DNA from 4 places in the Mycobacterium appelbergii genome. Region 3 is predicted to be linked to each of the others. Evidence: riboswitches for the same ligand, from Rfam matches in the RefSeq annotation. Region 3 holds a riboswitch; each other region holds the start of a gene.
The links. Region 3 has a riboswitch for cobalamin ahead of M1247_RS10690 (ABC transporter substrate-binding protein). Riboswitches for the same ligand answer to the same signal wherever they lie in the genome.
Positions count from the first base shown of each region.

Region 1: another riboswitch for cobalamin. It lies ahead of M1247_RS12870 (ABC transporter substrate-binding protein); the one in region 3 lies ahead of M1247_RS10690 (ABC transporter substrate-binding protein).
Region 2: another riboswitch for cobalamin. It lies ahead of M1247_RS28165 (CbtA family protein); the one in region 3 lies ahead of M1247_RS10690 (ABC transporter substrate-binding protein).
Region 4: another riboswitch for cobalamin. It lies ahead of metE (5-methyltetrahydropteroyltriglutamate--homocysteine S-methyltransferase); the one in region 3 lies ahead of M1247_RS10690 (ABC transporter substrate-binding protein).

Region 1 is NZ_JAMQTH010000005.1:83,053-90,306, reverse strand. It holds gene M1247_RS12880 (ABC transporter permease) at 1-807, opposite strand, end outside; gene M1247_RS12875 (class I SAM-dependent methyltransferase) at 868-1,626, opposite strand; gene M1247_RS12870 (ABC transporter substrate-binding protein) at 1,629-3,176, opposite strand; cobalamin riboswitch at 3,195-3,385, opposite strand; gene M1247_RS36525 (hypothetical protein) at 3,346-3,732, opposite strand; gene M1247_RS12865 (WD40 repeat domain-containing protein) at 3,734-4,741, opposite strand; gene M1247_RS12860 (CobW family GTP-binding protein) at 4,738-5,733, opposite strand; gene M1247_RS12855 (hypothetical protein) at 5,717-6,028, opposite strand; gene M1247_RS12850 (acyl-CoA dehydrogenase family protein) at 6,138-7,254, shown strand, end outside.
Region 2 is NZ_JAMQTH010000014.1:147,976-155,229, forward strand. It holds gene M1247_RS28140 (hypothetical protein) at 52-312, shown strand; gene M1247_RS28145 (alpha/beta fold hydrolase) at 295-1,056, opposite strand; gene mhuD (mycobilin-forming heme oxygenase MhuD) at 1,096-1,413, shown strand; gene M1247_RS28155 (serine hydrolase) at 1,388-2,752, shown strand; gene M1247_RS28160 (histidine phosphatase family protein) at 2,749-3,297, opposite strand; gene M1247_RS28165 (CbtA family protein) at 3,294-4,091, opposite strand; gene M1247_RS28170 (CbtB domain-containing protein) at 4,113-4,328, opposite strand; cobalamin riboswitch at 4,284-4,431, opposite strand; gene clpC1 (ATP-dependent protease ATP-binding subunit ClpC) at 4,511-7,066, opposite strand.
Region 3 is NZ_JAMQTH010000004.1:121,593-128,846, forward strand. It holds gene M1247_RS10680 (ABC transporter ATP-binding protein) at 1-635, opposite strand, end outside; gene M1247_RS10685 (FecCD family ABC transporter permease) at 632-1,660, opposite strand; gene M1247_RS10690 (ABC transporter substrate-binding protein) at 1,663-2,673, opposite strand; cobalamin riboswitch at 2,728-2,924, opposite strand; gene M1247_RS10695 (hypothetical protein) at 3,358-3,627, shown strand; gene M1247_RS10700 (APC family permease) at 3,840-5,213, shown strand; gene M1247_RS10705 (N,N-dimethylformamidase beta subunit family domain-containing protein) at 5,468-7,254, shown strand, end outside.
Region 4 is NZ_JAMQTH010000010.1:44,474-51,727, forward strand. It holds gene M1247_RS22660 (hypothetical protein) at 1-32, shown strand, start outside; gene M1247_RS22665 (SDR family NAD(P)-dependent oxidoreductase) at 86-1,540, shown strand; gene M1247_RS22670 (FAD-dependent monooxygenase) at 1,569-3,200, opposite strand; gene metE (5-methyltetrahydropteroyltriglutamate--homocysteine S-methyltransferase) at 3,287-5,566, opposite strand; cobalamin riboswitch at 5,702-5,924, opposite strand; gene M1247_RS22680 (enoyl-CoA hydratase) at 5,992-6,744, shown strand; gene M1247_RS22685 (dihydrolipoamide acetyltransferase family protein) at 6,745-7,254, opposite strand, start outside.

The DNA of each region.
Region 1 (7,254 bases), on a different contig from region 3:
GATGACCGGCTGGTCACGATTGCCGATCGCATCGAGCAGGGTCGTTGCCACGCCGGGCATTACGAAGATCGCCTCCACCACGAGTACGCCAGACAGGAGGCCGTCACCGGTGCGGCCGAGGTCCTGCATGGCGGGTGCCAGAGCGTTGGGGGCCACGTGGCGCAGTAGCAGCGACCCGCGCGGCACACCATGGCGTTGTGCCTGGATGATGTACGGCGCGGCCATCGTATCGATCACGCCGGCGCGCACCAACCGGACCAGTGGTGCGCCGACCCGGGCCACCATCACAGTCAGCGGTAGCACCAGATGTGCCGGGTGCGTCATGGCCTGCTGGAGATCGACGCCGACGAAAGTCGCAGGGAACCAGCGTAATCCGATCGCCACGTAGGTGATCAACACGACGGCCAGAATGAAGTCGGGAATGGAATCCAAGCCGATGCTGACCGTGGTGATCGCCCGGTCCCGCAGGGAACCGGGCCGTAGACCGGCAAGAAAGCCTGCACCGAATCCGACAGGGATCAGCAGCATCGTGGTGAGCAACGCCAGGGCAGCCGAGATCAGGAACGGTTCGGTGATCACCGAGTGCACCGGCACCCCACGGGCATAGGACGTTCCGAGATCGCCGGTCAGCGCATGCCCACTCCAGGTCAAGAAGCGTTCCAGTGGCGCGACGTCCAGACCCAGCACCGCCCTGGTCTGGTCCCGTTGTGCAGCGCTGGTCAGGTCGCTGCTCTGGACGTCGGCGGCGTCTCCGGGCATGAGTAGGGACAGCATGAAGATCAGCCCCAGCAGAATCGCAATCTGCACGAGACCGATGAACAACCGTCGCGCCGCGAATCGACACCACCCAGGCCACCAGCTCATGGTCTAGGCGAGGCCGGCGATGACCCGGTCATCTCCCATCTGCCACAGGATGCCTGACTCCCGGAAGCCGCCGGATCGCAGGAAGTTCAGATAGTCGTGGACTGTGGGCCGGTCATCGATGACGTGGGCGAATCCGCCCGCCCGCTCGCGGACCAGGTCGGCCAGTTCCGGGGCGGCCTCCACCGCCGACCACCACTGGCTCCAGTCCTCCTCGCCGCGGCTTGCCCGCCGGGCCGCGCGCCGCGTGGTCAGTGCCCGTGCGACCTCGTCGAGAGTCGCCCCGTCGGGGCCCTCGTACAGGTGGTCGGCATCGACGAACACCCCACCCGGTGCGATGGTGGCGCCACAGCGGTGCAACAGATCACGCAAGGGGGACCGGTTGATCCAGTGCAACGCCGTGGAACTGACATAGGCGTCCGGTGCCCGGTCCAGACCGAGTGAGTCGAACCAGCCGGGTTCGCGCAGGTCGCCCAGCACCGTGCGAATCCGCGCATCGGGACGGCCCGCGGTCCCGAGCTTCATCAGCAGGGGGTCGGCGTCGATCCCCACCACCCGGGCGGCTGGGATGCGTTCAACCAACCGGTGCGCCAGCGACCCCGGACCGATCCCGAGGTCGACCACGAGCGGATCGGGACGCCGAACGACTTCCTCGACGATGTCGATGACCACATCGAAGCGTTCCTCCCGATCCGGCATGTAGTACTCCTGCTGCCGGTCCCAGCGTTCCAGCCAGTGCTGCGCCGCCTCCAGCGATAACGTCATGCTCACTCCTCGTTCGTCGAGATATTGTCGAAACGTGCCCATTCCAGGGAATTCGGCACACCGGTCGGTGTGTTCCGCCAGTTGGACCGATGCGCTGTGTGCCAGGGTGTGGTCGCCCAGAATATGAAACCGCCACGGTCATGCAGGATCTCGTGCATCGTGTGATAGATACGGACGCGCTGCTCCTCGGTGGGAGCGGTCTGTGCCCGGCGATACAGATCGTCGAATTCAGCGTCGGCCCAACGGGTGAAGCTCTTCGGCGCATCGCTCAGTAGCCGGGATCCGAAGTGGTAGGGGATCGGCAGTGGTCCGGACTGGCCCATCGTCATATCGCCACGGTGAAGTGCCTCGGTGTAGTAGGTGTCCTTGGAACCGATGCTGACCCGCACCGTGACGCCGGCGGCGGCGGCTTGTTTCCGGAACAGTTCGGCGGCCTCGACGAAGCCGTGTGACACCGGTGCGACGAACAGCTCGAAGTTCAGATCGGAGTGGCCGGCTCGGCGCAGCAGGTCGCGTACCCGGCCCGGATCGTGCCGGTGTGGTTCGAGATCGTCTGCGTAGTAGCGGTATCCGCGCCCGAAGACGTCGTCGGAGACCTCGCCCGCACCCTCCAGTGCCACCGTCACCAGTTGCTCCCGGTCGACCAGATGCATCATCGCGCGGCGCACGTCGGGGTTGTCGAACGGTGCCTGATCGGTCTTCATGGCGAAGTACAGGATCCCGGAGTTGGGGGCGCTGTGCACGGTGATGTCGTTGCTGCCCTCGAGCGTTCGCAGGGCACCAGGTGAGAGATTGTCGACGAAATCGGCCTGTGCGCCACGCAGAGCCGACAGCCTGGCCTCGGCGCCGGCGCTGAGGATGCGTAGCTCTTCGATGGTAGGGGGCTCGCCCCAGTAGCGGTCATGGCGGGTGGCGACGAACTCGCGTCCCGGGGTGAAGGCTTGGAAGCGATACGCCGCGGTCCCCACCGGACGGGAGAAATCCTGTGTGCCGTCCTTCACGATTCGCGTGCCGTACGAGGCAAGTAACGTCGGAAGATCAAACGACGCAGTGGAGAGCGCGATTTCGACAGTGCGCGGGTCGACCGCGCGCGAGGCGCGCAAGTCGATCTGTCCCAGGGTGGATGCCGCGACAAATGGCGATGCGCCGTCCTGCGGGCCGAGGATGCGTGCGAGGGTGTACAGCACGTCGTCAGCGGTCAGTGGGCTGCCGTCATGCCAGTCGGCTTCCCGCAGGGTGATCCGCCACCGGGTGCCGTCCTTGTCGGGTTCGGCGGCCTCGGCCAGCCGCGGGACGGGTGTCATGGTCGAATCGACTTCGAACAGTCCGTCGTAGAGGTGTTTGACGCGGGCCTCGTCGATGAACATGGTTCCGACGCCCGGGTCGATGACCTCCGACGAGCCGGCTCCCTCGTACAGCGCGGTGAACACCGAGGATTGTCGCTCGGTCGGTGCGCACGCACTCAGCGCGAACGCCCCGCCGATCCCCGCGACGGCTCCGAAGAACCGACGACGAGTCCAGGGCTGCATCAAGGCAGCATCGTGCGTCATGCTTACTCCAAACCCTCGTGGACATAGCGTGCCGTGGCCGGTCTCCTGGCTTCCGCGTCATCACACGGGCACCCAGGCCTTCCCGGTTTCCCAGTGGCCCGCAACAGTTTTCGCTGTTACGCGAGGGGTGTCGTGCTCAACGGCTACAGTGGCGAGGGCCGCGCCGGCGTCAGACCGGCTTCCCGTTCACCACGGCGACCCGGAGTTTACCCATATTGCCGGTGGCTGGCCACCGCCCGGGCAGGGGAACCGCCCACTGCCGGCGTATCAGCCATTCGTGCAGGTGTGCGGCTGCTTCAGCGTGGTCGATCGGCCCGAACAACACTGCGGAGCCCGCGGGCGTGCGATCGGCGGCGCACGGCTGCACCAGCACCATCACGCCATCGGTGCGCCCGGCGCAGCTGACCTGGTCCAGTAGACACCCGGAGGAAATCAGCATGCCGTGGGCGCAACGCCGGACCGCAGCGCGCAGCGCGTCGAGCACCGACAGGCCGGGCTCTGTGGTCGTGCAGGCGTTGCAGACCACAGCTGTGAAACCGGCGGCGCGCTCCGCCATCTCAGCCCCCGCCCACCACGTGTGCCGCCACGGTCGCGTCAGCCCAACCGGCGAGCAGTCGACCCGCGGCGTCCCAGCCCACGGCGGTCGCAGGGGATTCCCGGCTCAACGAATCCACGGGCCGCAACGGGAAGCCGGGCACCGCTGAGCGTATCGACCACACCGCGGCCCGGCCGTCGTCGGATGCCGCGGTGACCATCGTGCCGTCGGTCGACCACACGAGTGCCGTAACCGTGGCGTCGTGACCACGCAGTATCCGCGGTGTACTGCCGCGCGGACCTCGGCCCGTGAAATCCCAGACCGTGACGTCGTCGCCACCTCCGGACGCCAGGAGCGCCGAATCGGGCGAGTAGCCCAGCGCGGTGATCTTCGTCGGGTATCCGGACATGGCGAGCTCGTCACCGCGTCGTCCGGTCCGCCAGATATGGAGGGTCGCATCCTGGTTGCCGCTGGCAACCCAACGCCGATCGGGGCTGATCGCAAGCGTCAGCAGCGAACCCGTGAAGGGCAGCACGTCGGGCGCGGAGCCGCGGGCAACCGGGTGGATGTGTACGCCGCCGTAGGCCGCGCCTGCGACCCGACGGCCGATCCACGCGACACCGGTCACGGTGCTCGACCGCTCGGCGCTGAACAGTTCTGTGCCATCTTCGTCGAGGACAACGGTGCTGCGGCCCACCCCGGCGGCCAGGCGCGAACCGTCCGGGCTCCAGGCCACCGACGAGCACCAGCCGCCGTGACGTCCTCCGATGACGGCACCGGAGGTATCGAGAATGTCCACGCCGTGCACCGATCCGACCGCGAGGCGGTCACCGGACCGCGACCACGCCACCGTCAGGCAGCCGAGCGAGATGTCGCGCCGGGACTCGACAATCCCGTCTGGCGCCAGAATCGTCACCGAACCTTCCGCGCCGGCAACCGCGATCGGTCCTTGTGGCGACGCGGCGAGCGCCGATACCGCGTCATCGACGCTGATGCGCCAGGTGTCACCCGCGAGCACCGCCGGACTCACGACGCCACCAGACAGGCCTGAAAACCCGATTCGAGCTCGTCACGATCCAGGTTGCGGCCGATGAAGACCAGCCGGTTGGTGCGGGATTCCCCGTCGCGCCACGGCCTTCCCTCCGTGCCGTCGAACAGCATGTGCACGCCCTGGAAGACGTACTGCCGTCCCTGGTCGGCCAGAGCGAGAATGCCTTTGCTCCGGAAGATGTCAACTCCCTTGGTGGACAACAGCTCTCCGAGCCACGCGTTGAGCTTTTCGACATCGACCTCGCCGTCGATCCGGATACCCACCGACGTCACGGTCTGGTCGTGTTGGTGATCGCCTTCCTCCAGGAACGCCGGATCGTCAGTGAGCACGCGCTGCAGATCAAACGCCCCGACGTCGAGGATCCGGTCCAGGTCCACCTTGGCGTTCTGCGCGTGCACGATGTCGGCGCCACCGTTGATTCCGCGTAGCCGAGACTCCACGGCCGCAAGGTGATCGGCGCTCACCAGATCGACCTTGTTCAGGATCATCCGGTCGGCGAAGGCCACCTGCTCGACGGCCTCGTTCTCGACCTCGGCGGGTTTGACCTCATCGAGGTGGTCGAGCACGTGGGCGGCGTCGACCAATGTCACGATCGCGTCGAGTCGCAGCCGGCCCCGGATCTCATCGTCGACAAAGAAGGTTTGTGCGACGGGTGCGGGATCGGCGAGCCCGGTGGTCTCGATGAGGATGTGGTCGAAGCGGTCCCGGCGCCGCATCAACGCACCGAGAATGCGGATGAGATCGCCGCGCACGGTGCAGCAGATGCAGCCGTTGTTCATCTCGAAGATCTCTTCCTCGGCATCGAGCACGAGGGCGTCATCGATTCCGACTTCGCCGAACTCGTTCTCGATCACGGCGATCCGCCTGCCGTGCTGCTCGGTGAGGATTCGGTTGACCAGTGTGGTCTTGCCCGATCCGAGGAACCCGGTGATGACGGTGACGGGTACCCGCTCGTCAGTGGTGGTCGGCATGGTCATGTCCTTCCGGGTGCTCGGTGATGACGCGTCGCAGGTCCGCGACAGCGATGTCGGCAGTGGGTCTGGCGAGTTTCCAGGTGGTTCTGCGGCTGGAGAGGACCGCGATGACGGTTTCCACCGGTGGACAGTCCGGCTCGGCGCAGGCCAGCTGCTGTACCAGCACCGTCGTGTCGATCGTCAGTCCGAGCGTTGTCCGCACCACGGCCTTGAGCGCGTCGACCTGCTCGACCGAAGCCTTCGGCAGGGCGGGTGAGCGCGCGATCCCACCGGGATTGACCAGGTCGGGCATGGGCACCTCCTTATTGAAAATGATTGTCATTAACATAACATGCGTCCCAGGCCCCGGTCCCGCCGGCGCCATGCTTTACATATCAAGTCGAAAATGTCACGGTGTTGACATGGATTTCTCCCGCGTCGAGTTGTCGGCAGACGACGAGGCGTTTCGTGCCGGGCTGCGTGCCTTTCTCGCCGGTGTGGTGACTGACGAGGTGCTACGGCGTGACCGGGAGACCGGTGAAAACTTCGACGAGACCGTGCATCTCGCACTCGGCGAGGCGGGGTATCTGGCCGACGACTACCGCACGGAGGCGGACGGCGGATTCAGCCCGCTGCGCAGGCGCATCTGGGAACTGGAGATCGGCCGGGCCCACACCCCGTGGTTTCACTGGGGCACCACGGCGATGGTGGCACACACAGTTGAGCAGTTCGGCTCCACCGAGCTGATCGAGGAGATACTGCCTGGTGTGCTGGCCGGTCGGTTGCGGCTGTGCCTGGGTTACACCGAACCCGAGGGTGGGTCGGATGTCGCGACGTGCAAGACCCGCGCCGTGCGGGAGGCGGATGGATCGAGCTGGGTTATCAACGGGTCCAAGATGTTCACGTCAAACGCCCACAACGCCCAGTATGTCTTCCTGGTCACCAACACCGACCCCGCCGCCCCCAAACACAAGAGTCTGACGATGTTCCTGGTGCCGCTGGGCTCAGCCGGAGTGGAGATCCAGGGCATCCGCACCGTCGACGGCGACCGCACCAATATCACCTATTACAGCGATGTCCGGGTCAGCGACCGGTACCGCGTGGGTGAGATCAACGGGGGATGGGCGGTGCTGCGCGGCGCGCTCGACGTCGAACACGGCACCGTCGAGCGGGACGACGCCGGGCTGCAGAAGATCGCCACGATGACCGAGCACATCACGTTGATGGCCGAGGCGGCGGACCGGGTTGCCACGGCGGCGGGCGACGAGGATGCGGTGCGCTACAGACTGGGACGTGGCGTCGCGCGAATGGAAGCGGCGATGAGCACACCCGAAATGTTCGGACGGGTCGCCATCGCGCAGACCATGCGCGACGTGTCACCGGATCTGATGGACATTCTCGGTTCGGCCGGTGCACTGACCGATGGTGTCGAGTACATCTTCCGGCTGGCAGGGCCGACCGGCATCTACGGCGGCACGCTCGAGGTGTTCCGCAACATGATCGCCCAGCACGCCCTGGGACTGGGCCGGCCGAACTACT
Region 2 (7,254 bases), on a different contig from region 3:
TGTCCTCACTGCCACTGTTGGCAGAATGTGATGTCCACGAGCATTACTGCCATGACTATTGCACTCGCCCTGTTGATCATCGTTTCCCCGTTCGCCGTGGCCGCCGCGCTGAGTTGGGCCGCCCACCGTGGCGATGCGCTACGCATCCGACTGGACCAGTTCCGGGTGGCCTCCCCGCTGGCGGGCCTGCTGGGCGCCGATGCCGCGAACTATGAGGTGTACCGCGCCGAGCGGGACCTCGACGCGATCCGGACGCGCTTCGAGCATCACCCGACCTGGCCGACACCGGGCGTGTTAGGTGAGCGACGCTAGAAACTTCTCGACGGCCGACCGGTACACCCCGGGCTGCTCGTCGTGGACCAGGTGGCCTGCCCCCGGTGCATACAGATAGGTCGCCCGACTCGCCATCTGAGCCATCTGACGCATCTGCCCGGGCGGTGCCACGGAGTTACCCGCTTCGATCAGCAGTGTCGGCGCCGCCACGGCGCGCCACTGCGACCAGTAGTCGCGCGTTCCCCACTGGGCAGCGATGTCCAACCACCACTGCGGTTCACCGTGCAACCGCCAACCGGTCGACGTCCGATCGAATGCCTCCAGGAAGTACTGCCCGGCGATCGGACCGAATTCGTCGTAAACCTCCTGCGCGGACCCGAATTCGACCGGCAACGCATGCACCCACGGTTCCCACGGACCGGTGGTGCGGCCGCGGAAGTCCGGCGCCATGTCTTCGACCACCACCGCGGTCACCAGCTCGGGGCGGGCGGCGGCCAGACACCACGAATGCAACGCCCCCATCGAATGCCCGACCAGCCGGACCGGCCGGTGCAACCCCGCCACCGCCTCACCCAGATCCTCGACAAACCGTTCGGTACTGATCGGGTACGGATCGCGGACGTCACGCCCGCGATGCCACGGCGCGTCGTAGGTATAGACCTCACCCAGCCCGACCAACCACGGCAACTGGCGCGACCAGGTACTGCCACGCCCCATCAGCCCGTGCACCAGCACGATGGGCTCGCCCTGACCACCGCGGTGGGTGAGGAATTTCGTGACCATGCCGTTATCTTGCCGTGGCCGCGCGGTAGCCTGAACGGCATGCCCGTCGTGAAGATCAACGCCATCGAGGTCCCGCCCAACGCCGGCCCGGAACTGGAGAAGCGGTTCGCGAACCGTGCACACGCCGTCGACAAGCAGCCCGGCTTTCTCGGCTTCCAACTGTTGCGTCCGGTCAAGGGCGAAAACCGCTACTTCGTGGTCACACAGTGGGAGTCCGATGAGGCGTTCCAGGCGTGGGCGACCGGGCCGGCCGTCGACGCCCACAAGGGGCAACAGTCCAACCCGGTGGCCACCGGAGCGTCACTGCTGGAGTTCGAGGTTGTGTTGGACGTTGCGGGGTCCGGCACTCAGGCGTAGTCGCAGCCGGGGGCTGCGCCGGACGACTGGCCTGGCGGCCATCGTCGCGGTTGCCACCGCCCTGGCTTGCGGCTGTTCGCACAGCGTGGCCCCAGCGGCCGAGGTGTCCTACGGCGCCCACATCGACACCAACACTCCCCCAGGACTGCGGGCCAAGCAGACCATGGACATGCTGAACTCGAACTGGCCCATCGGTCCTGTCGGCGTACGCACACTCGCCGCCCCCGAGAAGGTCGACCTGGTCGGGACGAAACTGGACTCCATCTGGTGGGATCGGCCCTTCACGGTCACCGCTGTGGACATCGGCGCCGGCTCGGCCACCCTGCATGTGCTGACGTCCTACAACGTGTCCCAGGACATCGAGCTGAAAACCAATGACGCCGGCCTCGTGGACCGCTTCGAGGTCACCACCGAGAAGCCGGTGATCCACAAATGGGCCGACATCGACACCGAATTGGCGAAGTCGGGCGCGCGCTACTCCTACCAGGTGTCCAAGGTGAACGACGGCAAGTGCGAGCGCGTCGCGGGCACCAACACCGACCTGTCGTTGCCACTCGCCTCGATCTTCAAACTCTATGTGCTGCTTGCCGTCTCGGATGCCATCAAAGCGGGGACACTGAGCTGGGACGATCAGCTGACCATCACCAAGGACGGTAAGGCGCTCGGCTCGGCAGGGCTGGACAAGCTGCCGCCGGGGGCCCAGATCACGGTGCGGACCGCTGCCCAGCAGATGATCTCCGCAAGCGACAACATGGCCACCGACCTGCTGATCGGTCGCGTCGGGACCGGCGCGGTGGAACGCGCACTGGTCACCGCCGGTCACCACGATCCGGCGAGCATGACACCGTTCCCGACGATGCATGAGGTGTTCTCGGTCGGCTGGGGCGAACCGAATCTGCGTGAGCAATGGAAGAACGCGTCACCCAAGGACCGCGTGCAACTACTCAAGCAGACCAATTCCCGTCCCTACCAACCAGATCCGACCCGCACGCACCTGCCGGGGTCCAATGACGGACTGGAATGGTTCGGCACCGCGACCGACATCTGCCGGGTGCATGCCGCGCTGCAGGCTTCCGCCTACGGCGCCGCCGCACCGGTCAAGGACATCCTGTCGGCCCTGCCCGGGATCGACCTGGACCCGGACAAGTGGACCTACATCGGCGCCAAGGGCGGAAACCTGCCGGGGGATCTCACCTTCAGCTGGTACGCCGTCGACCACACCGGGCAGCCATGGGTGGTCAGCTTCCAGTTGAACTGGCCACAGTTCCGCAGCCCCACCGCCGCGGGCTGGCTGTTGTCGGTCGCCAAACGCGCGTTCGCCCTCGCACCGGTGGGCTAGTTGCTGCGCAGTGTCCAGGCGTGGCCACGGAAGTGCATCACCGTCCGGCTCACCGGCGCGATGTCGATGCGCCAGAACGATTTCGGCGGGGCATCGAGGGCGACGAGGATGGCGGCGCGCACTACCGCGGGATGTGTCACGGCCACCAGCCGGCCGCGGCGGTTGGTGAGGGTGCCCAGCCAATCGCGCACCCGGCCGATCAGGTCGACCACGGATTCCCCGCCATGGGGTGCCTGGGCGGGTTCGGTCAGCCAGATGGCCAGTTCGGCAGGGCGCACCCCGCCTAACACGTCGCCACGCCACCGGCCGAAGTCCAGATCCGCCAATCGCGGTTCCACCTCGGCGCGCACGCCGAGCAGTTCAGCGGTCTGCCGCGTCCGCTTCTCGGGTCCGCAGTAGGCAGCGTCAACGGTGCCCAGTTCGATCGATGCGTCGGCCTGGCGGTGGCCCACCGGGCTCAGCGGCTCGTCGGTGGGGAACCGTCCGGCTGCCATGGCGTCGGTGAGTGCATGCGAAACCAGGGTCAGCCGGACGACCTCACTCACGCGGTGACGGGCTCCCGCTTGGCCTCCAGCAGCCGGGACACCATCGCCCCGAACACCAGGCCGATCGTCGTCCACATGACCACCTGGGTGCCCAGTGAGTACAACCGGAATTCGTACAGATCATCGGCCGGGAAACCGGGGAAGACGATCGCGCCCGCCTCGTCGACAACCGGACCCGGGGTCTCGTCGATCGTCGGCAACACCAGGTAGACCACCGCGATGGCCACCACATAGGCACCCGTCGCCGCGAGCGTGGCATTCCATGCGCCGAGCCTGGGCACCAACCGACGGCCCAGGTACACCGCGGCGACGAACAGCGCCACCGAGAGCGCAACCAGCAGCACGTACAGCAGGGTGCGCTGGTTGATCGTCTCGTCCAGGCTGACCGCAGGCGGGTTGGGCGGGTACTTCAGCGCAGGCACGATCCACAACGAAACGAGCATGCCCCCTGCGCTCAATGCCGCCAGCGCGCGGACCGACAGGTTGGTGCGGCCGTAGGCGACGACGAAGACCACCGCCAGCAACACCCCCATCGCCACGCTGAACGCCAGCACGCCGAAACCCATGCCGATCGTGGATTGCACCGTGCGGGTGATCTCAGCGCCCTCGCCGCCGTGGCTGTGGCTGTGACCGCCGTGGGCGTGCTCGAGGGCGGCACGTGCCGTACCGACGCCGTCTTCGAAGTCGATGGCACGGCCGATCACGGGTTCGACGAAGATCTTCGCCCAGATGAATGCGAGCACTCCAGCGATGGCGCCGGCAAGAACGCCGCGCCAGATGATGAACTTTTCCATCGCGTCAGGTGTCCCCGCCGGTCAGTGGCAGGGGAAACCGAGCAGGTGGCGAGCGTCGTGGACGAACTCGTGAATGTAGGTGCTGTTGCCGAACACCGAGGTGGCGCCTTGATCCATGCCCACGAAGTACAGGATCACCAGTGCCAGGAAGGCGGTGAGGGTGAGCCAGGCGACGGCCTTGGTGGCCGAGAGGTCTACGGGCCGAACACGACTCTGGTGAGCCTCAGGAGATGTCATCGGGGGTCCTTTCCGGGAGTTCGCGTCCCAGTCCGCGGAGTGACAGGCGCAAGGGTCTGACTGTTCACAGTGGCGCGACCGTTCTGGATTCTCACCAGATTCCTTTGCGTGTCGATTACATCAGCATCGTATGCCACGCAAAAGCCCCCCGAGGCTACTCGGGGGGCTTTCGCGATTACGTACTACTCGGCGGGGGTCGCAGCAGCGCCCGGCGAACCGGCCACAGTGGCGCCGGCCAGATCCGGCTCGACAGGCTCGGACTTCTTGGCTGCGCCGGAGAACGTGAACTTCGCGTCCTCACCCGCGCCTTCGCCGTCCCAGCCCTCGACATCGACCGTCACCAGCTGGCCGGGGCCGATCTCATCGAACAGGATCTTCTCCGAGAGCTGGTCCTCGATCTCGCGCTGGATGGTGCGCCGCAGCGGGCGGGCTCCCAGCACCGGGTCGAAGCCGCGCTTGGCCAACAGGGACTTCGCCTTGTCGGTCAGCGTCATCTCCATGTCCTTGGCCTTCAGCTGGATGCCGACCCGGCCGATCATCAGCTCCACCATCTGGACGATCTCGTCCTGCGTCAGCTGATGGAAGACGATGATGTCGTCGATACGGTTCAGGAACTCCGGGCGGAAGTGCTTCTTCAGCTCGTCATTGACCTTCTGCTTCATCCGCTCGTAGTTGTTCTCGCCGCCACCCTGGGTGAAGCCGAGGCCAACCGCCTTGCTGATGTCGCTCGTACCGAGGTTGGACGTGAAGATCAGCACCGTGTTCTTGAAGTCGACCGTGCGACCCTGACCGTCGGTGAGCCGACCGTCCTCCAGAACCTGCAACAGGCTGTTGTAGATCTCCTGGTGGGCCTTCTCGATCTCGTCGAAAAGAACGACCGAGAACGGCTTGCGGCGCACCTTCTCGGTGAGCTGGCCGCCCTCCTCGTAGCCGACGTACCCCGGAGGGGCACCGAACAGCCGCGAGGCGGTGAACCGATCGTGGAACTCGCCCATGTCGATCTGGATGAGCGCATCGTCGTCGCCGAACAGGAAGTTCGCCAGTGCCTTGGACAGCTCGGTCTTACCGACACCGGACGGGCCGGCGAAGATGAACGAGCCCGACGGGCGCTTGGGGTCCTTCAGGCCGGCGCGAGTGCGGCGGATCGCCTTGGAGACGGCCTTGACGGCGTCCTCCTGGCCGATGATCCGCTTGTGCAATTCCTCCTCCATGCGCAGCAGCCGAGTGGTCTCCTCCTCGGTCAGCTTGAACACGGGGATACCGGTCCAGTTACCCAGCACCTCGGCGATCTGCTCGTCGTCGACTTCCGCCACGACGTCAAGATCACCTGAACGCCATTGCTTTTCGCGCTCGGCCCGCTGTGCAACCAGGGTCTTCTCCCGGTCCCGCAGGTTCGCGGCCTTCTCGAAGTCCTGCGCGTCGATCGCGGATTCCTTCTCCCGGCGGGCGTCGGCGATCTTCTCGTCGAACTCGCGCAGGTCCGGCGGAGCGGTCATCCTGCGGATCCGCATCCGGGCACCGGCCTCGTCGATCAGGTCGATGGCCTTGTCCGGCAGGAACCGGTCGTTGATGTACCGGTCGGCCAGCGTGGCCGCCGCGGCGATGGCGCCGTCGGTGATCGACACCCGGTGGTGCGCCTCGTAGCGATCACGCAATCCCTTGAGGATCTCGATGGTGTGCGCAACCGTCGGCTCACCCACCTGGACCGGCTGGAAGCGTCGTTCCAGCGCGGCGTCCTTCTCGATGTACTTGCGGTACTCGTCGAGGGTGGTGGCACCGATGGTCTGCAGCTCACCGCGAGCCAACTTGGGCTTGAGGATGCTGGCGGCGTCGATGGCGCCCTCGGCCGCACCCGCACCGACGAGCGTGTGCAGCTCGTCGATGAACAGGATGATGTCGCCGCGGGTGTTGATCTCCTTCAGCACCTTCTTGAGGCGCTCCTCGAAATCACCGCGGTAGCGGCTGCCCGCCACCAGTGACCCGAGGTCCAGGGTGTAGAGCTGCTTGTCCTTCAGCGTCTCGGGCACGTCACCGTGCACGATCGCCTGGGCCAGGCCCTCGACCACGGCGGTCTTACCGACGCCGGGCTCACCGATCAGCACCGGGTTGTTCTTGGTGCGCCGGCTCAGCACCTGCATGACCCGCTCGATTTCCTTCTCGCGGCCGATGACGGGATCGAGCTTGCCTTCCATCGCGGCGGCGGTCAGGTTGCGGCCGAACTGGTCGAGCACCAGCGACGTGGACGGGTTGCCGGACTCGCCGCCCCGCCCGCCGGTGCCTGCTTCGGCCGATTCTTTGCCCTGGTAGCCGCTCAGCAGCTGGATGACCTGCTGGCGCACACGCGTCAGCTCCGCGCCGAGCTTGACCAGAACCTGGGCGGCCACGCCCTCACCCTCACGGATCAGCCCGAGCAGGATGTGCTCGGTGCCGATGTAGTTGTGGCCGAGCTGCAGCGCCTCGCGCAGGCTGAGCTCCAGCACCTTCTTGGCGCGCGGCGTGAACGGAATGTGCCCGGACGGGGCCTGCTGGCCCTGGCCGATGATCTCCTCCACCTGGCTGCGCACACCTTCGAGCGAGATGCCCAGCGATTCCAGCGACTTGGCGGCTACGCCCTCACCTTCATGGATGAGGCCGAGCAGGATGTGCTCGGTGCCGATGTAGTTGTGGTTGAGCATCCGGGCTTCTTCTTGCGCCAGGACGACGACCCTGCGGGCACGGTCGGTGAATCTCTCAAACATCGGTGGTTACCTGCTCTCCATCGCGTGGCGGTACTGACGCGCAGTACTGGCCACGTAGTACCTGGGGTCCACTGTAGTGGGCGGCAGCCACGGGTGCGGAGGTTGGCGGTCCGTTCCGCCCAACACCGTGGCCCTGCACCCGTCGCTGTCAATGAGCAACGTCAATGGTCACGGATTCGTTTCCCGTT
Region 3 (7,254 bases):
AGACCGTGGTGCAGGATGACGAGCTCCTGGCAGTACGCGGCCGCCAGGTTGAGGTCGTGCAGCGCCATCACCGTGGTGGTGTCGGTCGCGGCCACCAGTTCCAGCAGTTCGAGTTGGTGGCGGATGTCGAGGTGGTTGGTCGGTTCGTCGAGCAGCAGTTCGGTGGGTTCCTGAGCCAGCGCCCTGGCGATCTGCACGCGCTGGCGTTCACCGCCGGACAACGTGGAGTAGCGCCGGCCGAGTAGGTCGGCGACTCCGGTTGTGACGGCCGCGGATTCGACGATCGCGCGGTCGGCCGCCGATATCGGCGACCACGCCGGGCGGTGCGGTAGCCGCCCGAGTTCCACCACGTCGCGCACCGTCGGCTCCTGGTCGGTGCTGGCCTCCTGGTCCACCACCGCGAGCCGGCGGGCGAGGGCGCGACGGCTCATGGCGGCCACGTCGGCGTCGTCGAGACGCACCACCCCCGACGACGTGGTGCGCAGCCCCGCCAACAGCCGCAGTAGCGACGACTTGCCGGAGCCGTTCGGGCCCAGGAGACCGACGGTGCTGCCCGTGGCGACGTTGATGTCCACACCGTCGACGATCAGTTTGTCGCGGATCCTCCAGGTGATCCGGTCGGCGGTCAGGCTCATACGCTCCTCCTGCGCCGCAGCAGGATCATCACGAACGCGGGAACACCGACGATTGCGGTGGCCACGCCGACGGGCAGCTCCTGAGGGGCGATCACGACGCGTGCGGCGGTGTCCACCCACACCAGGAACACGGCCCCGAAGATCGTGGCTGTCGGCACCAGCACCCGGTGCCGGGTGCCGACCAGCGCACGCGCCGCGTGCGGCAGTACCAGCCCGACGAATCCGATGGCCCCTGACATCGACACGATCACCGCGGTGACCAGAGCGGTCACCACCAGCAGCACCATCCGGGTGCGTGCCACCGAAACCCCGAGCGTTGCCGCGGCGTCCTGCCCGAACAGGAAGGCGTCGAGCGTGCCCGCACCCGCCCAGCAGACCACCACACCGACTGCGACCACGAATCCGCAGATCGCCACATCGCGCCACGACGCACCGCCGAGTGAGCCCAGCAACCAGAACAGCACGCCCCGCGTCTGTTCCGCGTCAGCCGAGGTGAACACGATGAACGACGTGAGCGCACTGAACAACTGGGTGGCTGCTACTCCCGCCAGGATCATCCGGTCCATGCCGCTGCCGGACGCCACCGCGAGCAGCAACACCAGGCCGAACGCCACGACCGCTCCGACGAACGCGCCTGCCGCCAATCCGATTACCCCGGAGCCGATCCCGAGCACCACGATCGCGACCGCACCCGTCGATGCGCCGGAGGCCACGCCGAGGATGAACGGGTCGGCCAACGGATTGCGCAGCAGCGACTGCAGCAGCACGCCGCACAGCGCCAGGCCGGCCCCGCAGGCGGCGGCCAGCAGGGCGCGCGGCAACCGCAGTTCCCAGATGATGCCCTGCTGCAACAGCGACAGCTGCGACGACGGGCCGCCGAGCCGTTCCAATACCACGACGAACGCGTCGCGCGGGCCGAGATCTGAGGGTCCGATCGTGGTCGCCACGGCGATCGAGACGAGCAGCAGCGCAAACCCGGCAGGCCACAGCAGCACCGGGGATGAGCGGACGGATGTCGCCGTCATCGTCAGACGGTGAGGCCGTGTTCGCGCAGTCCCTCGGCCACCTTCTCGATGGCGGTTACGATGCGGATCGACGGATTGAGTTCGGCCCCGGCCAGACTGATGTACCGCTTGTGCTTCACCGCCGTCATCTCGCGGGTCACCGGGTTGGATTCCAGGAAGGCGATCTTGGCGGCGGCGGACTCGGCGGTCTGGCTCTTGCGGGTGAGGTCGCCGAGGATCAGCACATCGGGATCGCGCTGCGCCACGGTCTCCCAGCTGATCTGGGGCCAGTCCGCGCGGGAGTCGTCGAATACGTTGGTCAGCCCCAATTCCCTGGTGATGATGCCCGGTCCGCCGCAACAGCCGGCCAGGTACGGCGACTCGGAATTGGCGAACCAGTAGAGCACCGACGTCCCTTCGGCCGGCGTGTTCGCCGTCACCGCTCCCAGCCGGTGCTGCAGGTCCGCGATGATGGCCTCGCCCTCCTGCCTGCGGTCGACGAGGGTTGCCAGATCATGTATTTCAGTGAAGACGGCGTCCATCTCCAGGGTGCGGGTGCGCGGGCCGTCGGAGTTGCCGACCTCTTTCGTGCATTCGATGGCCGACAGGTACGACGGCACGCCCAGTTGCTCGAGCTCCTCGGAGGTGGCGACCCCGCCCGGTCCCAAGGTGCCCTGCAGCGATGCGGTCACCAGATCGGGTTCCTTGTCCAGTACGGCCTCGAATGACGGAGCCTGTTCGGCAAGCCGTTCGACGGTGGCGTTGTCGGCTTCCAACGACGGCAGGATCGGATCGGTCCAGCCGGCCGCACCGACCATCCGGTCGCCCACCCCGAGCGACAGCAGCACTTCGGTGCTGCCCTGGTTGAGCGAGGCGATCCGCTCCGGACGCTGGTGGACGGTCACGTCCCGACCGCAGTTGGCGATGGTGACGGGGTAACCGGCTGCGGGCGCGGAAGCCTGCTCGGCGGGCGGCGCACAGGCGGCGACCACGAAGGCCAATACCGGAACGGCGAAAAGGACAGACGGGCGCATGGCGATCCTTCGCATCAGGGGTCCGATCGGCGAGACCCGATGAGCTGACCGCGGCGGGCGCCGCGGACGCCAGCAGGTATTCGGACTCGGGGGTCGTCCTCGGCGGGCCGCCTTCCCAGGAGCAACGCTCCCAGTGGCTCTCAGTTGCCTGAGAGGCCCGCCTCGTCATCCCCACACCGCTGCGCGTCAGTCCCGGATTCGCACCGGGTTCCCTTCTCCACACGGAGTTGACTGGCCCGCCCAGCGTAGCAATTCAGCGGGTACACACCCACGTCAGCGCATCGTCCACATCGTGGACCACCGGCAGGCTCCGCGCAGGCCGAGTTCGACCATCAGTCGCTCGACGGTTGCTTGAGTTCTCGATTCTCCGCCCGTAAGCGGCGGAAACCCTCAGCTAAGGCTGATCTGTATGGCCTCTCGGCGACGACAGATCAATACATTGACGGGTTCATCGGCACCGAGTGCGGCCGGTGGACACTCTGTCAGGAATATCCAGTGGTTAAGCGACAGATAGCCGTTCGATTCTCACGGTGTGTCTGGTCACACTTGCGCTATGTCAGCGGATCCACCGGCCGTGCAACCAACTCATTGATGCGAAGGCCCGTCGTGAACTTGGTATTGAGCAAGCAACTTGCCTGGGAGTTGGTGGATCAGCTCGGTCGACGCTTGAGCGAGGAGGAGCGCATGGACGTTTTCGTCGACCTGGGCAGCGGCGAGGACGTGGGAGCCATTGGCCGCCTACTCCACATCGCCGCCAAGCATGGCTATCCCTTGCCGGCCCGGATGGTCCAGAAACTCCATGTCTGGGCTTCCACCCATGGTGTGGAGGAGTGCTATGCGCCTGTTTTTGCGACGATTGAATCGGCTCGTGCGCCGTGGGCCGGTCGCGTTGACGCCTCGACCACGACTGCGGCTCCCCAGTCGTCGCCGACTGTCGTCCACCCGACACCGTGATCATGTTTCGAGTGCCGGACCTGACAACCTGTCACTAGGTGCCGGACGCCTCACGATCCAGGATGAATCAGACCGCCGGCCGGATGCCGATCGGCGCAGGTGCGGCGCGCCGCTGAGCAGATTCTCCAAGAAGGGATGCATTTCCCATGTCTGACCGAACTTCATCCTGCGAATCGTCCACGCCGAGCGGGACCCAACGTCTGAGAGGCTCGATGGGGGTGTGGGGAATCGTCTTCATCGTCGCCGCCTTCGCGGGTCCTCTCGGCGCCATGGGCGGTACGGTTCCGATTGGCATCAATGCGGGCAACGGGATCGGACTCCCCGCGACCTTCATCGTAAGCACCGTCATTTTACTGCTGTTCTCGGTCGCTTTCACAGCGCTGACCCCGTACGTGCCGAATGCGGGAGCCTTCTATTCCTACATCGGTACCGGGCTTGGTCGCCGGACTGGGTTCGGTACTGCCTTCCTGGCGCTGCTCGCCTACCTCGCTGTCCTGGTCGGCGTATACGGTCTTCTCGGCTCCGGCATCACGGCGCTACTCGCGTCGTGGGGTGTCAGCGCTCCGTGGTGGGTGGGCGCCTACGTGTGCATGGTCGCGGCCGCGTTCCTGGGTTACCGCAATATCGACCTATCCAAAAAGGTACTCGGCGTCCTGTTACTCGCCGAGGTCGGAATCGTACTCGCGCTCGACGCGGCCGTCTTCGTCAATGGTGGTGGGGAGGAGGGGATGTCGCGCGGCTTCACCGCACCGGAGGCTCTACTCTCGGGCGCACCCGGACTGGCATTGTTGTTCTGCTTCCTCAGCTTCTTGGGGTTCGAGGCTACGGCGGTCTTTCGTGATGAGTGCCGTGACCCGAACCGCACCATTCCGATTGCGACCTATCTCGCGGTGACCCTGGTCGGGGGTTTCTACGTGGTATCCACCTGGGCGCTGATCTCTGCGTGGGGTGACCAAGAGGCGGTCAGGATTGCCGCCGAGGATCCGGGTGCCATGCTTCCCGGTGCCGTGGCGAACTACCTGGGTGGCGCGGCGGAACATGTCGTCCAGGTGCTGTACGTGACGAGTCTGTTCGCGTGCTTGCTGTCCATCCAGAACGTTTCCTCCCGCTACGCGTTCAACATCGCTCATCGCGGTGCACTGCCTGCAGCACTGGGTACGCGCCACGATCGGCACGGGTCACCCTCCACCGCTTCCCACGTCGTCACCGTGATCTCAGCGGTCTTCGTCCTGCTAGCAATCGTGACCCGCCTAGATCCCGCGACAGAGCTCTACGCCTGGTTCGCCGGCGCCACCACCGTCGGATTCATCGTGATGCTGCTCGGCACCAGCCTGTCCGCGCTGGTCTTCTTCGGTCGGCGATTGCACTCTGGCACGCTCGATGAGTCGGTCGTCCGAGTCATCGTGGCTCCCGTGTTGGCCTTGGTCTGCCTTGCCGCAGTATTCGTTCTGATACTCCAGAATCTTCGAGATCTCGTCGGAGGGTCGCAACTGGTGGCATGGGCCGTACTGGGCTCACTGGCTGCGGCCTTCGCCTGGGGGTTCACCGTGTCCACCCGTCGCCCCGAGCTGTCCCTCGACAATTGAGGGTGGGGCTCAGTCACGCTAAACCCCTCGTTCCCCGCTCGCGTCGACTTCTAAAAATGCGCCACTGTTGACGGTCCGTCATGGCTCCGTCCCCCATGGTTTACACGAGGCCGATTGCACCGCGCACGCAATGTTCGAGAGATTGAGAGTTCTTCAATGAAGAGCACGATGTCGGCTCCCGCGACGGGAGTCCAACGCGGTGCCGGGCCGGGCCCGCGTGCCAGCCAATAGCCAACAGCCAGCGGAGGAACCACATGAAGGTCGTCGGATACGCGGACAAGTTGAGCGTCGAGCCTGGAGCATCGATCACCTTCATGGTGAGTTCCGAGCCCGGTCGCTTCTCGGCTCAACTGGTCCGCCTCATCCACGGCGATACCAACCCGGCGGGCCCGGGCTACAAGGACGCGGCTGTCCCCAGCACGCTGGACGGAGAGTACGACGGAGCCCTGCAGAAGCTGCGGACCGGCTCCTACATCCGGGCGACCGGCAGAGAAGAATTGGATGCCGCGCGCGACGTCACACTCCAGATGTGGATCTGTCCGACACTTCCCGAAAAGCCTGTACAGACGATCGTCGCCAAGGGCAACGGCGACGAGGACGGGTTCGCGCTTCGGCTCGAGGAGGGCCGCCTGACGCTGCGGATGGGGACCGCTGCGATATCGGTCGATCTGACCGTCCGCGCCGGCCAGTGGTACTTCGTCTCCGCGGTCTACGACTCCGCTTCGGGAGCCGCGCGTCTGGCGCTCGAGCCGAGCTGGGGCGTGACCTCCGGGCTCGAGGACCACGCATCCGCAACGATGCCCGCGGGCCGCGCGTGGGGCCCGGGAGACTTCCTGATCGCCGCGGAAACTACGGCCGACGGTGAGATCGGCAACTTCTACAACGGCAAGATCGACGCCCCCACGATCTTTTCGCGGGCGCTCAACGACGATGAGCTGGCGGCACTTCGCGACGATGACGCATCCGCCCCCACCGATGCCGCTGCGGCGTGGGACTTCGCGCAGAACATCAGCACCTGGTCGGCGGTCGACGCTTCCGGTAACGGCCAACACGGTGAGATCGTCAACAAGCCGACCCGCGGAGTCACCGGCCGAAACTGGTCGGGCCGTGAACTCGCCTGGAAGCACGCGCCCGGGGAGTACGGCGCCATCCACTTCCACGACGACGATCTCTCCGACGCCGGCTGGACCCCCTCGTTCGAGTGGACGGTTCCCTCCGATCTTCGTAGCGGGGTCTACGCGGTGCACCTCACGGCGGGCGACCACGAAGACTACGTGCCGTTTTCCGTCGTTCCCCCTTTGGGCCGGCCAACCGCGAAGATTGCGATCTTGCTCCCCGTCTTCAGCTACCTGGCATACGGAAACGAGCAGATGCTCGGCCCGACGGGCGCGTATTCTGGTGCGCTGCCGCAGTATCCGTGGCAGGCCCAGGACAAGTACGTCGTCGAGACGGGTTTGCGGAGCTTGTACGACAGGCATACCGACGGTAGCGGTGTCTGCTACTCGTCCTGGATGCGGCCGATCGTGAACATGCGGCCCAAGTACGACATGCCGTTCCTCGATCTCGGCAAAGGCTCGCCACATCAGTTCAACGCCGACCTCCACCTCATCGACTGGCTCGAGGAAAAGGGGATCGAATACGACATCATCACCGACCTCGAGCTGCATCACGAGGGCGTGTCACGGCTCAGGGATTACCGCCTGGTGTCGACGGCGAGCCACAACGAGTACTGGTCCGAAGCGATGCTCGACGCCGCCGAGGCGTACACGAACGGCGGCGGCCGATTCATGTATCTGTCGGGCAATGGCCTGTTTTGGGTTACCGCGCTCGACGAGGCGACCGGTACCGGTGTGGAGATTCGTCGCTGCGGACCCGCGCAACGCACCTGGAACGCCGCCCCGGGCGAATCGTCGCTCAGCAGTACCGGTGAGCCAGGGGGTCTGTGGCGCTTTCGGGGCCGCGCTCCCCAGAGGTTCCTTGGTATCGGGTCCATTGCCGAGGGAGGCAGCGTGGGGCGGCCATACGATCGGCAGCCCGCAAG
Region 4 (7,254 bases), on a different contig from region 3:
AAGCCTGGATCGCCGAGTACGTCGGAGCCTGACGGCGACGCAGAACGATTACGGAGACGCACCGGTGTCCCCGTACTCTTCGACGGTGACCGAGATCGATCCGCAGCAGCTCAGCACGTGCCTCAAGGTGCTGTCCGAGGTCGAGGCGCTGCCTCCCGAGCACCCCGACGCGGTGGCGGTACGCCGGGCGACGGCCGCATTGTGGAAGTCGGTCAAGCAGGCCCGCCGCCACGCCAAGCGGGATGCGGTGGCTGCCGCGGATCACGCCGTCACCGCGGCCACCGCCACCGGCGCCCCGGGGCGCATCGACGATGAGACGCAGGGTCTGCCGCTGGTATCCACCGCGGTCGGGGTGAGCGCGGGCACGCTGCAGCGCTCGCGGGCCTGCTACACGTGCAAGCTCCGCTACACCGTGGTCGATGCGTTCTATCACCAACTCTGCCCGCAGTGCGCCGCATTCAACCGGGCCAAGCGCGACGCCCGTACCGATCTGAGCGGCCGCAGTGCCCTGCTCACCGGCGGGCGCGCCAAAATCGGCATGTACATCGCGCTGCGGCTGCTGCGTGACGGTGCGCACACGACAATCACCACCCGCTTTCCGAACGACGCCGTACGCCGCTTCGCCGCCATGCCTGACAGTGCGGACTGGCTACACCGGCTGCGGGTGGTGGGCATCGACCTCCGCGACCCGGCTCAGGTCGTCGCGCTCGCGGACACGGTCGCCGCCCGCGGTCCGCTGGACATTCTGATCAACAACGCCGCCCAGACCGTGCGACGGTCTCCCGGCTCCTATGCGGCCCTGGTCGAGGCGGAACGCACCCCGCTGTCAGAACTCGTGGACGTGATCACGTTCGACCACATCAGTGACGCCCACCCGGCCGCACTGGCCGGAAGCCTCGCCGACCACCAGAGGCCGCACGCGCCGTCATCTCGCGGGTCGCTTGCCTCCTGCCCTCCGGTCACCGAGCTGGCCCTGACCGCCCGCAGCGCGTCACCGGAACGGATCGCCGCCGGAACCGCCATCGACGCGGGTGGCCTGCTGCCCGACACCGCTGCGGTCAACAGCTGGACTCAGCGCGTGCACGAGGTCGATCCGATGGAGCTGCTCGAGGTGCAGCTCTGCAACCAGACCGCACCCTTCATCCTGGTGAGCCGCCTGCGCCCGGCGATGGCCGCCTCGACCGCCCGCCGCAAGTACGTCGTCAACGTGTCGGCGATGGAGGGTCAGTTCAGCCGTGGATACAAGGGGCCGGGGCACCCGCACACCAACATGGCCAAGGCTGCGCTGAACATGCTGACCCGCACCAGCTCCGCCGAGATGCTCGAGCGCGACGGCATTCTCATGACCGCCGTCGACACCGGCTGGATCACCGACGAGCGTCCGCACCCGACCAAGTTGCGCCTGGCCGAAGAGGGCTTCCACGCCCCGCTCGATCTCGTCGACGGTGCCGCGCGGGTGTACGACCCGATCGTGCGCGGGGAGTCCGGCGAAGACCTGCACGGATGCTTCCTGAAGGACTACGCCCCAAGCAACTGGTAGAGCAGCCTCAGCGCGGCCCCTTGCCCGATCAACGGAACGTCAGCTTCAGGTGCGCGCCGAGTTCGTCAGGATCGAGCGCTCCGCGGGCGGCATAACCGAGATACCCGTCGGGGCGGACGACGAACGCCGAAACTCCTTCCGCGGCATAGGCATGAGCAAAATTGCCGTCGCGGTCGCGAAGCAGCGGCAGCACGGTCGCGTCCACCTTCGCATCGGGATGGGCGACGACGTAGACGTCCAACCGGTCATGCGCGGCCTGCACGGCCGCGGCGGCCGCCTGCTCCAGACGCTCCACCGCTTCGGGACCGCAATCAGGACCCGCATAACACAGCAATGTGTGGTGCGGACCGGTCAACAGCGTGAACAGGCGCGCCGGTGCCGTCACCGCGTCCCGCGTCAGCGTCCGCGCGTCGGGCGCCCTGGCACCCGCACGGGGCCCCGGCACCGCATCGACCGTCGGGGCGACGATCGGGCTGCCCGCATAGTCGATCAGCAGCTGGGCCTCGCGGCGCGCGATGTAGCCGGGGTCGGTGGAATCCGCTCCGATGCCTTCCCTTGCGCTGCGCACGGTTCGGCCCACGACCTCCTCACCTACCGGCCTGCGCTCCGCGTCGTAGCTGTCCAGCAGCCCGTCAGCGGCCTGACCGGACACCGCGAGCGCGAGCTTCCAGGCCAGGTTCTGCGCATCCTGGATGCCGGTGTTCATGCCCTGCGCACCGGTGGGTGGATGAATATGTGCCGCATCGCCCGCCACGAACACGCGGCCCCTGCCGTAGGCGTTGACGATGCGGTGGCTGATCCGGAACACCGATGCCCACCGCAGGTTGCGCGCAGTCGTTGGCTCCGGGGACAGCCGGTCCAGAACCGCCTGGATGTGTGACAGCTCCGGCTTCCTGCCGCTTTCGAAGCCGTGTTGCACGCCGTCACCGGACGGTGCGGCGCCTGTGGCGGCGTCCAGTTCTGCAGGCACCAGCATCGACATCCGGTAGCGACCGCGTCCCGGCAGCGGAATGCAGACCAGCAGGTCGTCGGTCTTCCCGTCGGTCTGGTGCATCGCCCGAATCGCGTAGCCCGGTGGTAACGACCAGTCGACGTCGAGATCGCCCAGCATGTACTGCTCTTCGAACGCAGCGCCCTCGAAGGTAAGCCCGAGCGTCTTGCGCACCACCGAATGGGCGCCGTCCGCGCCGATCAGATAGCCGGCATGCACGGTCTGCTGCTCACCGTCGCCGGTTGCCAGCGTCGCGGTGACCCCGTCGGTGTTCTGCTCGAACCCGGTGAGCCGCAACCCGCGCTCGATCACCACTCCGCGCGCCGTCGCCTCCTGCCGCAGGATGCGTTCGGTGGCGTACTGCGGCAACCCGATGAACTCGAAGGGAACGTCGTCGGGCAGCGCCAATTCCATCCGCCCGGCCTGCTCACCGTTCACATAGACCAACTGTCCGCGCATCTGCACCGCAGCGTCCAGCACCTGCCGCACGATGCCCATCCGCTCGAACAGTTCCAGGGTGCGCGGTTGCACACCAACCGCTTTGGCATACTGCGGCGGTTCCAGGAGCGGGTCGACGATACGGCATGCGACACCGTTTCGCGCCAGTTCGATGGCTGCGGTCAGCCCGATCGGCCCGGCTCCCGCGATGAGCACATCCGTGTCAGTCACTCCGCGATTATGCGGCAATGCGGCCGAGTGTGGGGCTTATGCGCGGGAACCAGCCTGATCGCGTGCACCGGCGCCACGGTCGACGGTTACGTTGTGTCGGAGCGCACTGCCGCCGCGGCGGCCACCAGGTGTTGCAGCGACGCCGTCACCTCCTCGGTGCTGCGCGTCTTCAGGCCGCAGTCGGGGTTGACCCAGAGCCGATCGGCAGGAACGGATTCCAGTGCCTCCCGCAGCGATGACGTGATCTCGTCCACCCCGGGAACCCGTGGCGAGTGGATGTCATAGACACCCGGGCCGACGCTGTTGGCGAACCCGGCTTCGTTGAGGTCGCCGAGCACCTCCATGTGCGAGCGGGCTGCCTCGATCGATGTCACATCGGCATCCAGATCGGCGATCGCCCCGATCACCTCGCCGAACTCCGAATAGCACAGGTGCGTGTGGATCTGGGTGGAGTCGGCGACGCCGGAGGTGGACAGCCGGAACGCGTCAACAGCCCAACGCAGGTAAGCCTCTTTGTCTTTCGATCGCAGCGGCAGCAACTCACGCAGCGCGGGCTCATCGACCTGGATGATTGCGATCCCCGCGGACTGCAGATCGATCGTCTCGTCGCGGATGGCCAGGGCCACCTGCGCGGCGGTGTCGGCCAGGGGCTGGTCATTGCGGACGAACGACCACGCCAGGATCGTCACCGGACCGGTGAGCATGCCCTTGACCGGCTTGTCGGTCAGTGATTGCGCGTAGGTGATCCAGTCGACGGTCATGGGGCGGGGCCGGTGGACATCGCCGTACAGGATCGGCGGGCGCACGCACCGGCTGCCGTAGGACTGCACCCAACCGTTCTGGGTGGCGAAGAACCCCTCGAGTTGCTCGGCGAAGTACTGCACCATGTCGTTGCGTTCCGGTTCCCCATGCACGAGCACATCCAGGCCGAGCTTTTCCTGCAGCGCAATGACATCGGCGATCTCGGACTTCATCCGCCGCTCGTACTCGGCAGCGTCGATCTCCCCGGATCGCAGGGCCGCGCGCGCCACCCGGATGGCAGACGTCTGCGGATACGAGCCGATGGTCGTGGTCGGCAGGTCAGGAAGGTGCAGGCGCTCGTTCTGTGCCTTGCGACGTCCGGCGGCCGGGCCGCGCTCGGTGCCCGACGCGATGATCGAGGCGATGCGGGAACGGACGCGGTTGTTGTTCAGCCGTGGATCGGACCGACGTGACGCGATCGCCGCATTGGAGGCGGCCACCTGTCCCGCAATCGCTTCACGACCCTCTTTGAGGCCCCGTGCCAACGCGACCACCTCGGTGACCTTCTCAAACCCGAACGCCAGCCAGCTGCGCAGCGCCGCGTCCAGATCCGGCTCGGCTTCCAGCGTGTACGGAACATGCAGCGTCGAGCAGGATGTCGACACCGCCACGGCCCCCGCCGATCCCGACAGGGTGGCCAGTGTTCCCAACGCGGCTTCCAGGTCGGTCCGCCAGATGTTGCGGCCGTCGACGATGCCCGCGACGACGGTCTTGTCCTGCAGCTCCGGTACTGCTGCAACGGTTGAGATGCCGCCCGCGGCCAGGTCCACGCCGATGGCCTCGACGGGCGTGCGAGCCAGTGCAGGGAGCGCATCGGTCAATTCGCCGAAGTAGGTCGCGACGAAGATAGGGGGCCGCTTGGCCAGACCACCGAGCCGGGCATAGGTTCGCTCGGCCAGTTCCGCGGTGGTGTCGAGCATGTCGGTGACCAGTACCGGTTCGTCGAGTTGCACCCACTGCACGCCGCGTTCGGCGAGCAGATCGAGCAGCGCGGCATACGAGTCGAGAAGTTCGTCGAGGCGCTCGATCGGAGCCGGACCACCGTCGACCGCCTTGGACAGCGTAAGGAACGTGATCGGGCCGATGATCACCGGGCGCGACGTGATGTCTTGTGCGCGAGTCTCCTCCAGCTCGGCGAGGACCTTGGCCGGATTGAGCGAGAATCGAGTCTCGGTGCCGATCTCGGGCACCAGGTAGTGGTAGTTGGTGTCGAACCACTTCGTCATTTCCAACGGCGCGATCTCGTCGTTGCCGCGCGCCGCCACGAAGTAGCGCTCCAACTCATCGCCGATACCGGTCACCCGGGGTGGTAGCGCGCCGACCAGGACAGCCGTGTCGAGCATCTGGTCGTAGTAGGAGAAGGTGTTGACCGGTACGGAATCCAACCCGGCCGCGGACAGCGACTTCCAGGTGTCGCTTCGCAATGCCGCCGCAACAGATTCGAGTTCGGCGCGGTCGATGCGGCCGGCCCAGTACTTTTCGACGGCCCACTTGAGCTCGCGGTTGGGGCCGATCCGCGGAGAGCCGGTGATCGTGGCGGTGAACGGTGTGGCGGTTGTCCTCATATGACGTCCTTCAACTGCGACGGGGATGGTCACCGCCACCAGGGACCTGACCGATCGCTGACGCGGCGCGCCATTGCGTGCAGCGACGACGTCGGTCACGCGCCCATTCCGCGAGGCGATGAACCACCGGGCGCGGCGCGCCCGGTACAGCCGGCAGGTCTTCGGACTCGCAGGCACGCACGTTGTCGTACACCTAATGGCCGTCGCTTCCCAGCTGCAGAGATCTGCGCGCCAGTGCTGATGACGGCGGTCGTTCCTGCACACCGCTGCGGGACAGTCCCGGATTCCCACCGGGTTCCCTCTCACGCCACACCGCAATCGGCATGCGGCGTTCGACGCCGACACGAACCGAAATCCGCGCCGACGAACCAGCTGCGATGCCCAGACTACCCGTGACGAAACACCGGCACGGCTAGTCTCGACCCGTGGCCGAATCTGTTCTCAGCGACGTCGCAGACCACGTCGCCCTCATCACCATCAACGATCCCGACCACCGCAATGCGGTGACGCTGGAGATATCGACCGCGCTGCGCGCCGCGGTCGACGAGGCCGAGGCCAACGCCGACGTGCACGCCGTGATCGTCACCGGTGCAGGCAAAGCCTTCTGTGCGGGAGCGAATCTCACCGCGCTCGGCGAAGCCACCGAAGACGGCCTGCGCGCGATCTACGACGGATTCCTGGCCATCGCGAACTGCGCGCTGCCCACGATCGCCGCCGTCAACGGTGCCGCAGTGGGTGCGGGCCTGAATCTGGCGCTGGCCGCCGATGTCCGCGTCGCCGGCCCCGCTGCCTTGTTCGATCCGCGGTTCCAGAAGCTCGGCATCCATCCCGGTGGCGGTGCCACCTGGATGATGCAGCGTGCCGTGGGGCCACAGGTGGCCCGCGCCTCGTTGCTGTTCGGCATGCGGTTCGACGCCGAGGCGGCGGTGCGACACGGATTGGCATTGAGTGTGGCCGAGGATCCGGTGGCGGCGGCGCGTGACCTGGCCGCCGGTCCCGCGGCCGCGCCACGCGAGGTGGTCATCGCCACCAAGGCGTCGATGCGGGCCACCGCCAATCCCGGGACCGTCGACGCGGACCAACACCGGATCGCTGTCGACATCGAATTGGGCCCGCAGGCCGCGTCGATCGAATCTCCTGAGTTCGCGCGCCGGCTGGCTGCCGCCAAACGCAGCTAGTTACAGCTCGAGCAGGGCCGATTCCGGCGCCTCGATCAGGTCCCGCAGCTCCACGAGGAATGCGGCGGCCTGCGCACCATCCGCGATGCGGTGATCGAAAGCGCATGTCAGCGACATGGTCGGGCGGGCCGCAACCGCGCCGTCGACCACCACCGGACGAGGTTTGACCGACCCCATGCCGAGGATCGCCGCCTCCGGATAGTTGATCACCGGCACCCCGTCGTCGAGGCCGAGCGCACCGAAGTTCGACACCGTGAACGTCGACCCGGCCAACTCCGCGGGCGTCAGCCTGCCGGCGCGGGCCGCCTCGGTGAGCCGCGAAACCTCCTGCGCAAGCTCGCGTGTGGTGCGGTGGTGGGCATCGGTGACGACGGGGACCAGCAGGCCACGCGGTGCCGCGACACCGAAACCCAGGTGTACTGCCGGATGCTGATGGATGCGCGGCTCGTCCTCGTTCACCACCCAGGTGGAATTGAGTATCGGGTGACGCACCAGCGCCAACGCCAGCAG